2 regions of the Shewanella frigidimarina NCIMB 400 genome follow, and region 2 is predicted to be linked to the other one. Evidence: predicted binding sites of a transcription regulator. Region 2 holds the regulator's gene; the other holds the start of a gene.

Region 1 (4,219 bases), 180 kb from region 2:
CAATTGTTCGCGTAAACGCAATTCAAGATCAGCAGAAGACTGCTCCGGTTGATCTCGTGTTACTAGCGCCCAAAAATGTGTTTCTGTCATCAAAATGTATCCATCACTCTATTTTGTGAGATATTCTACCTCAAATTTTCCAGCTAGATGATCAATATGAACCAAAATGCAGCCCCCCGAATACCAATTAGAGTCATGCTTCTTATCTCACTGTATGTTGTACTCACTCTTATTGCTATTTGGCGCGCGACAACTTATCAAGCATATGATTTATTAACACTGGGAGTAATACCGGTTTTCATTGGCTTAATCAAACGTGCGGCATGGACAAAAGTACTGTTGATAAGTTATGTAGGCTTACAAAGCCTCGGACTTGCAGCGATGACTACAACAGCAGTGATTGCTTATCAAATCACCCCTGATGACGTAAAACTGGTGTTTCAAGGTTATAACATTCCACTGATCCCACTGTGGTTGTTACTGTTGAGCGTGGTGGTATTTCAATGGTGGGTTGGACTCTCTAACGTGACTAGAAACTATCTCGTTAAAAAGTAAGCATAAAATGCTATTACTCTGGTCTGACTGCCATCCTCAGGCCATTTTTAGTGTATAATTCGCTCATGCGCGCAACATTAAAACAACAAAATAATAATAAATATATCTGTGGAACGTGAATTATGACTAGTTTATCCCCAAGTGAATTATCCATCCTATTACTTGAGCCTTCAGAGACTCAACGTAAAATTATCATTACACGTCTTCAGCAAGAAGGAGTGAGCAGCATTCAAACTGCCGCAACGATCGCTGAAGCCAAAACAATTATTCAACGCCATAAACCTGACTTAATCGCCAGTGCGCTGCATTTTGTCGATGGTGAAGCCACAGAACTACTGCAGTACATCAAAAGTACCCCCGCATTAAATGATATTCAATTTATGCTGGTTTCCAGTGAGTGTCGCCGTGAACAACTCGAAATCTTTAGGCAATCAGGTGTTGTCGCCATTTTGCCTAAGCCATTTAATGCAGAGCATTTAGCCACGGCACTTAATTCAACCATTGATTTACTCAGCCACGACGAGCTGGATTTAAGCCACTTTGACGTGCATAACATCAGGGTGTTAGTGGTTGATGATAGCCGAATGGCGCGTAATGTGATTAAACGCACTATTGGCAACTTAGGGATGCAACTGATTACTGAAGCGGTTGATGGTGAGCAGGCTATCAATCTGATGAAAGAAAACATGTATGACTTAGTGATAACCGACTACAACATGCCTTCGGTAGATGGATTAGCATTAACGCAATATATCCGTAACCACAGTCAACAATCACATATCCCGATTCTAATGGTGTCGTCAGAAGCCAATGATACCCACCTAAGTAATGTATTTAGTGCTGGGGTTAACGCCTTATGTGATAAACCTTTCGAACCACAGTTAGTAAAGAAAATTCTTTACCAACTGCTAGAAGAATAACCACAGAGCGAAAAAAGACATTATTTGTACTGATTTTGCTGTAAAACCACTACAGATACTGAATTTATGGGATAAAGTGCTTTTAAACCAGCATGGCTTGTGGCATGTTATTCATGTTTTAAAAAACACTTCTATGGAAAGCAGAGAATATCAATATGAACAAAAGTGAATTAATTGCAAAAATCGCTGAAAATGCGGAACTAACTAAAGCTGAAGCTGGCCGCGCACTAAAATCTTTCGAAGAAGCGGTAACTGAAGCCATGAAAAATGGTGATAAAATTTCTATTGTTGGTTTTGGTTCTTTTGAAACCACTCAACGTGCCGCACGTACTGGCCGTAACCCGCAAACTGGCAAAGAAATTCAAATTGCTGCAGCTACTGTGCCTAAGTTTAAAGCTGGTAAAACACTAAAAGATAGCGTTAATTAATTATACGCTCAGTCTTTTTTTGATAGAAACCTCCTCTGTGGAGGTTTTTTATTGGTTATTTTTCAGCTTTGCTTATTCTGTTATCCAGATGCCCGAGTTAAATTAATAATATAGACCACCTCAGACCACCTACTATCCCACAGCAAAACGCTAATCTACTCAATATAAGCGAATATCTAACGCCGATGTATTGTTGCACATTAAAAGTGCGCTCCTGCATCATTTAGCGGCAACAAAGATGCAACAAAATGATCCAGAACTACATAACTTACTAATTTAAAATGTAAAAAAATATTGGCATGCGATTCGCTAATTAATCTTCAGACAAACCAACATTGAGCTCATTTAATGCTACATAAATGCCTCAGTGATAATAAAACTTTAAGGGATGAAGATGAAAAAATCACTATATCAAGCAATTGCGTTATCAACAGGCTTATTACTAAGCGGCTCAGCCCTTGCTGAAGTCACTGGCAATATTGGCGCAACATCGAACTACTTATGGCGTGGCACCACACAAACCAATAATGAAGCAGCCGTTCAAGGTGGCATTGACTATGCTCATGAGTCTGGATTTTATGCCGGTACTTGGGTATCAAATGTCGATTTTGGTGATGAAACCAGTTACGAACTAGACCTTTATGGTGGTTATGGCGGTAACTTTACTGAAGACCTAACTTACGACATCAGCTACCTTTATTATGCTTACCCAGATGCTGGTGGCAGTATTGATTTTGGTGAAGTGGCCTTGGTGCTTGGATGGAAATGGTTAGATGTTGGTTATTCTCAAGTGATCAACGCTGACTCTGATGTGTCTGGTGCAAGTGACGAAACAGATTGGAACTATATTCAAGCCAATGCCAGTTTCCCGTTAACAGAAAAGCTCAGCATTGCATTCCACTACGGTTATTCACAAGGCGATGTTGTTGAAGATTTATTTGGCGACACCTATGCAGACTACAACGTGACTTTAAGCGCTGAAACAGACCTAGGAACAGTCTCATTTATGGCCTCTGACACAGACTTGCCAGACAATGATGCTAAAGTTGTTTTAGGTTACTCATATGGCTTTAGCCTATAACGAGTAACCCTATCGCACATGCGCTTTGCTGTATTCGTGTTATCGACGCCACCTAATTAAAGGTGGCGTTTTTTTACCTGCTTGAAAGCGGAGCATTATCTACGCTCAGCACATCCAGAATATTTGATCACAAGCACACTCTACGCACCAGCTAGTTGGTTTTACTAGCAAGAAAAACAATTAATGCTAAGCTCAAAGAGAAAGGTAAAAATAGCTGTCCAACTGAGGAAAAATATTTTACTTCCCTATTTAGGTTTTTTTAGTTAGAAAATGCTCATTGAATTAATACCACGCTTTTATTCAACATGAGGGTTTTGTTATGGCTAATCTTAGTGAAAGAGTGCCTGATGACACAGAAATGGACGCGATGACAACGCCTAGAAACGTTAAATCCGCCGAAACATTACAACATAAACGCCAAGTAAAACGCAGATTAGAAGATTTCCTCGAACAAGCTCAATTACGTAAAGCGATTGGTGACGACGACTTTTTCTAAAAAATAGGGATAAACGCCAATGTCGTTTATCCCTGTCTATTTTAAGCGAGCGAACTTAGGCACTACTAAGCGCTAATTAATTGCCTATTCATTTTTAGTTTGTACACGCCTAGTGTGCTTACCAACTTGTGCTTGTGTGAGTAGCAGCTCAGCTTTGGCACCTAGATACACATATATCCCTAACCCAACCAATAGCCCCACGACCGCTAACATCATCAAAATGGCAGGCTCAATATATTGTTTTTCTCCCAGCGATGCTTTAAACATCGTCAGCAAAGCTTCAATTGAAATCGCAATCAAAATGGTCGAAATAAACCGCGTAATCGTTCTACGAGTCGAGCTGTGACGGAAGATATCTTTATGCATCAGCACTTCTTCTTCCAAAATGGTTTTACCCAAATCAAAAATAGCTAATGCCAATGTAAGAAAAATGATAATACCAAAGGGCTGTAGCGGATCATGGGTCGCAGATATTTGGCTAAACAAGGCATAAATATCGCGGATCACGGTCCACATGAGTACGCTCACCAACACAAACAGACACAATACAATCGCAGTATAAATACTTTTAAAAAACGGAGACATTTTACGCCGAGCACTGTCGCCCATCATAAACTCGATCAATCGTGTTAGGTTGACATCAATAACCACAATAACCACTTGCCCAGAGGCCGATTTAATCATTTGCGATGCCGACAAGCACAACCCACCACCAGAGTTTGATAAATAGGGTCGAGTA
Region 2 (4,219 bases):
ATAAGTGGTAAAGGCAAATTATCAACACAATAATATCCTAGGTCTTCTAATACTCTCAGGGCAACGGATTTTCCTGAGCCCGAACGTCCCGATACTATGACAAGTTTCATGCAGTAATAACCTGATAAAGTTCTGTTGCGTCGTGAGTTTTGCGAAGCTGTTTCAATATTTGCTTATCGCTTAACTTTTGGGCCATGCTTGATAACGTGCCTAAATGTTGTTGGCACTGGTCGGCAGGTACTAACAAAGCAAATAAAAGATCCACGGGCTGTTTATCGATTGCATCAAAGGCAATGGCTTCTTCACATTTAATAAATATCGCGATAGGGTGATCGATGGTCGTTAATCGACCATGAGGTATCGCAATGCCATTTCCTATACCTGTGCTACCCATTTTCTCTCTCGCTAACAGGCTTTCAAAAACCTCTTGCGAAGACAGGGTTGGGTACTGGGCAGCGACTAAATTGCTGATGAGTTCCAGTACTTTTTTCTTACTGCCCGGTGTGGCACAGGTAGTGCATTCCGGCTGCAGAATGGTACAAAGTTCCATCGTTAGTGTTTTGTATTCTTCTCTTTGTGTTTAATTACCTGACGGTCGAGTTTATCGATCAGGGCGTCTATTGCAGCATACATATCAGTATTTTCTGACATTGCGAAAATCTCTGCGCCATTAACGTTGATTTTAGCTTCTGCTTTTTGTTGTAATTTTTCTACATTGAGCACAACGTGTACATTATGGATCTGATCGAAGTGCCGTTCAAGCTTTGAAAATTTACCTTGGACGTATTCACGTAAAGATTCTGTGATTTCGACATGATGTCCAGTCAGACTTATTTGCATAAAAAATCCTCCATTGCCTAGTAGGTTATAAACTCTTACGTTGGTTTGAGGGCGGGATCATCATTGCTTCACGGTATTTTGCAATCGTACGACGCGCAACGTTTATGCCCTGTTCTGCCAGAAGCTGAGCCATTTTACTGTCGCTCAGTGGTTTTTTCTGGTTTTCTGCGGCAACCAGCTTTTTGATAAAAGCACGAATGGCTGTAGATGAGCATTCCCCGCCATCGTCAGTACTGACATGGCTAGAGAAGAAGTATTTTAGTTCAAACAACCCTCGTGGGGTGTGCATATATTTTTGTGTGGTGACTCGTGAAATGGTCGATTCGTGCATCTCTACTGCTTCCGCAATATCATTGAGCACCATAGGCTTCATGGCTTCTTCGCCATATTCAAAAAAGCCTTGCTGAAATTGTACAATGCAATTTGCCACTTTAAGTAAAGTATCGTTGCGACTTTCAATACTTTTAATAAACCATTTAGCCTCTTGCAGATGGCCTCGAATAAATTGACTATCCGACGGGTTTTTACTGCCTCTAGCCATGGCCGCGTATTGCTGATTAACACCAATTTTAGGCATGTTGTCTGGGTTTAACTCTACAACCCAGCGACCATTTTTCTTTAATACAGTGACATCGGGAATAACGTATTCATCATCCATTGGGGTAATTAATAAACCAGGACGAGGATTGAGTGTCTGAATTAGAGTGATTGCGTCACGTAATTCATTTTCTTTTAGTTTTGTTTTACGCATCAATAATCTGAAATCACGGCCAGCAATTAAATCTAAATAGCCTTTAATTAACAAACGAGCATTATCGATATGTGGTGTGTCGTTAGAGAATTGTGCTAATTGAATAAATAGACATTCACTTAAATCACGTGCAGCAACACCAACAGGGTCAAAGTGTTGAACGCGTTTTAATACCGCTTCAACTTCATCAAGTTCCACATTTTCATCACCCATGGCTTCAAGAATATCTTCGGTACTTTGGGTTAAATAACCGCGTTCATCTATGGCATCAATAATGGCGGTGGCAATGGCGAGATCAGTGTCTGAAAATGGGGTAAGATTTTTTTGCCATTCTAAATGTTCGTACAAACCTTCGGTCGTTTCACCTTGAAAGGGCATGTCGTCATCGCGCATGCTCGCACTGCCTGAACCTGACATTGGTGAGGCTGTGTACACTTCGTCCCATGTGGTATCCATGGCTAAATCATCCATGGTTTCTTTGGTCATGGATTCTGCAATGTCGACAGTGGAAGTATCTTTTTCGACATTAACAATGCTGTTGTCACTAAAGTCGGTATCCGCTTGGTCGCGATTTTCCTTTAAGGAGTCTTTTGCTTCAGAAAACTCATCTTCTATTTCAAGCAATGGATTTGAATCTAATGCTTGTTGGATTTCCTGCTGTAGCTCCAATGACGATAATTGCAGTAAGCGAATGGCTTGCTGCAATTGTGGGGTCATGGTTAAGTGTTGACCCATTTTAAGTTGGAGTGACGCTTTCATTTACCGCTTATCCCTAGATGATTTTCAATAAAAATGACAATCTCGAAACTGTAATGGATTGCCATATACATCAATGACATTTAACGTTGTTTAGGTATCGTTCAATGAAATGAGTTAGCTAGACTAAAGGCCAGTAAAGTAACTATAGCTTGAATTGTTCACCTAAGTACACAGCACGAACTTGTTGATTACTTAATATCTCATCAGGTGTGCCTTCGGCGATTAAATTACCCTGGCTAACGATATAGGCCCGCTCACAAACGTCTAGCGTTTCACGTACGTTATGGTCGGTAATTAATACCCCTAAACCCCGATTTTTAAGTTGTTGGATGATTTTTTTAATGTCGATGACCGAAATAGGATCAACACCAGCAAAAGGCTCATCAAGCAAAATAAATTTTGGATTAGCAGCTAAAGCGCGCGCAATTTCAACTCGACGACGTTCGCCACCCGATAACGACATGCCTTGGCTGTCGCGTATGTGAGTAATGTGGAATTCTTCGAGTAGATGCTCAAGTTGCTCAATACGTTGGTCTGTACTGAGCTCTTTGCGAGTTTGCAGTACGGCCATTATGTTGTCGTAAACGGTAAGCTTGCGGAAAATACTGGCTTCTTGTGGTAAGTAACCTATACCTTTGCGGGCGCGCAAATGCATTGGATCGGCAGTAAGGTCGTCATCGTCAATTAATATCCGACCTTTATCGCTTTTTACTAAGCCGACAACCATATAAAAGGTGGTTGTTTTACCTGCACCATTAGGGCCTAAAAGACCGACAATTTGGCCGGTTTTAACCGTTAAGCTCACATCTTTAACAACCTGACGAGCTTTATAGCTTTTTGCTAGATTTTCAGCGGTTAAGGTAATTTGGGTCATGGTTTGATCTGCTTGTTAACAGGGATTTTAGGGAGCTTTTGCTTTGGCGCCGACTCGTCTTGGAAATTCTCTGGTTGAATGATGGTGATTACCCGATCTTGTCCTGTACCAGTACTTTCGGCAATCAGCTCTTGAGCACTGATGTTGTACTTGATTTTATTACCGGTAACCTGGCTACCAGATTGATCCAATTTGGCGTTGCCAGTCAATGTGAGTGTAGTGGTGGCAAGGTCATAGCTAATTTCGTTAGCACTTGCAGTACCAATTTTACCGTCATCTAATTCTTGTGAAAATGTAGCAGGGGTGCCAGTAGCAATTAATCTCTTGCTGGTGCTGTTTTCAGGGGTAAACGCCCGTAACTGATCTGCATTGATATTAATCGTGCCTTGGACAATTGTCACCGGACCATTAAAAACAATTTGATTGTTCTTAATGTCGGCAGACTGACTGGCGGAAGCGATTTTCAATTCTTGTTTCAGATCACCTTGTTTCGCTGTGGCTGGCAAACTCAATATGCAAAGTATGCTACTTAGTAACACAACATTGGCGCGAGTGTGGAGACGATTAATGTGGCTCATATGTTCCTTCTACCTGGCTAAGTAGCGATAATTTTTGCGAATTCAAGTCGGCATGCAAGCCTAAACCTTGAATAATAAACCCTTTACCTTTGATGTACACCATCTCTTGTGAGGTGCCTATCATAGTGGTTAAATCCACCGTAATGGCTTGGGTACTCAGTGACTGTAGAGGTTCTTCTATATCAATGGCATCAATAATAACATTATTTTCTAATGTGACTTTGCTGGTATTTTTATTCAATTGCCCACGGTCTGCACTTAATTGCCATTGTGCTTTACCATTTTCAGGGAAAATGAGGTAGATAGGTTTGGTAAAGTGAGTGATGTCGCTTGAAGCGTAATGCTCCATGTGCTCCGCGCTGACTCGACTTTCGACAAAACCTAGTTGATTGAATTCTGTCGTGCGTAGGTTATCTG

Evidence for each region. The regulator sigma-54, encoded in region 2, starts transcription at its own class of promoters, with help from an activator protein. The targets are predictions, from matches to a motif close to GTTGGCACGNNNNTNGNNT.
Region 1: a site for sigma-54 is predicted at 2,197-2,215, ahead of SFRI_RS18175 (TorF family putative porin). Genes of this name have one in related genera too.

Annotation. Positions count from the first base shown of each region.
Region 1 covers NC_008345.1:4,200,377-4,204,595, forward strand. The annotation lists gene SFRI_RS18155 (DUF4240 domain-containing protein) at 1-90, opposite strand, end outside; gene SFRI_RS18160 (hypothetical protein) at 157-555, shown strand; gene SFRI_RS18165 (response regulator) at 678-1,475, shown strand; gene SFRI_RS18170 (HU family DNA-binding protein) at 1,631-1,903, shown strand; gene SFRI_RS18175 (TorF family putative porin) at 2,298-2,984, shown strand; gene SFRI_RS21700 (PA3496 family putative envelope integrity protein) at 3,304-3,480, shown strand; gene SFRI_RS18180 (PDC sensor domain-containing protein) at 3,565-4,219, opposite strand, start outside.
Region 2 covers NC_008345.1:4,021,169-4,025,387, reverse strand. The annotation lists gene rapZ (RNase adapter RapZ) at 1-110, opposite strand, end outside; gene ptsN (PTS IIA-like nitrogen regulatory protein PtsN) at 107-550, opposite strand; gene hpf (ribosome hibernation promoting factor) at 553-840, opposite strand; gene SFRI_RS17415 (RNA polymerase factor sigma-54) at 866-2,350, opposite strand; gene lptB (LPS export ABC transporter ATP-binding protein) at 2,493-3,224, opposite strand; gene lptA (lipopolysaccharide transport periplasmic protein LptA) at 3,221-3,802, opposite strand; gene lptC (LPS export ABC transporter periplasmic protein LptC) at 3,789-4,219, opposite strand, start outside.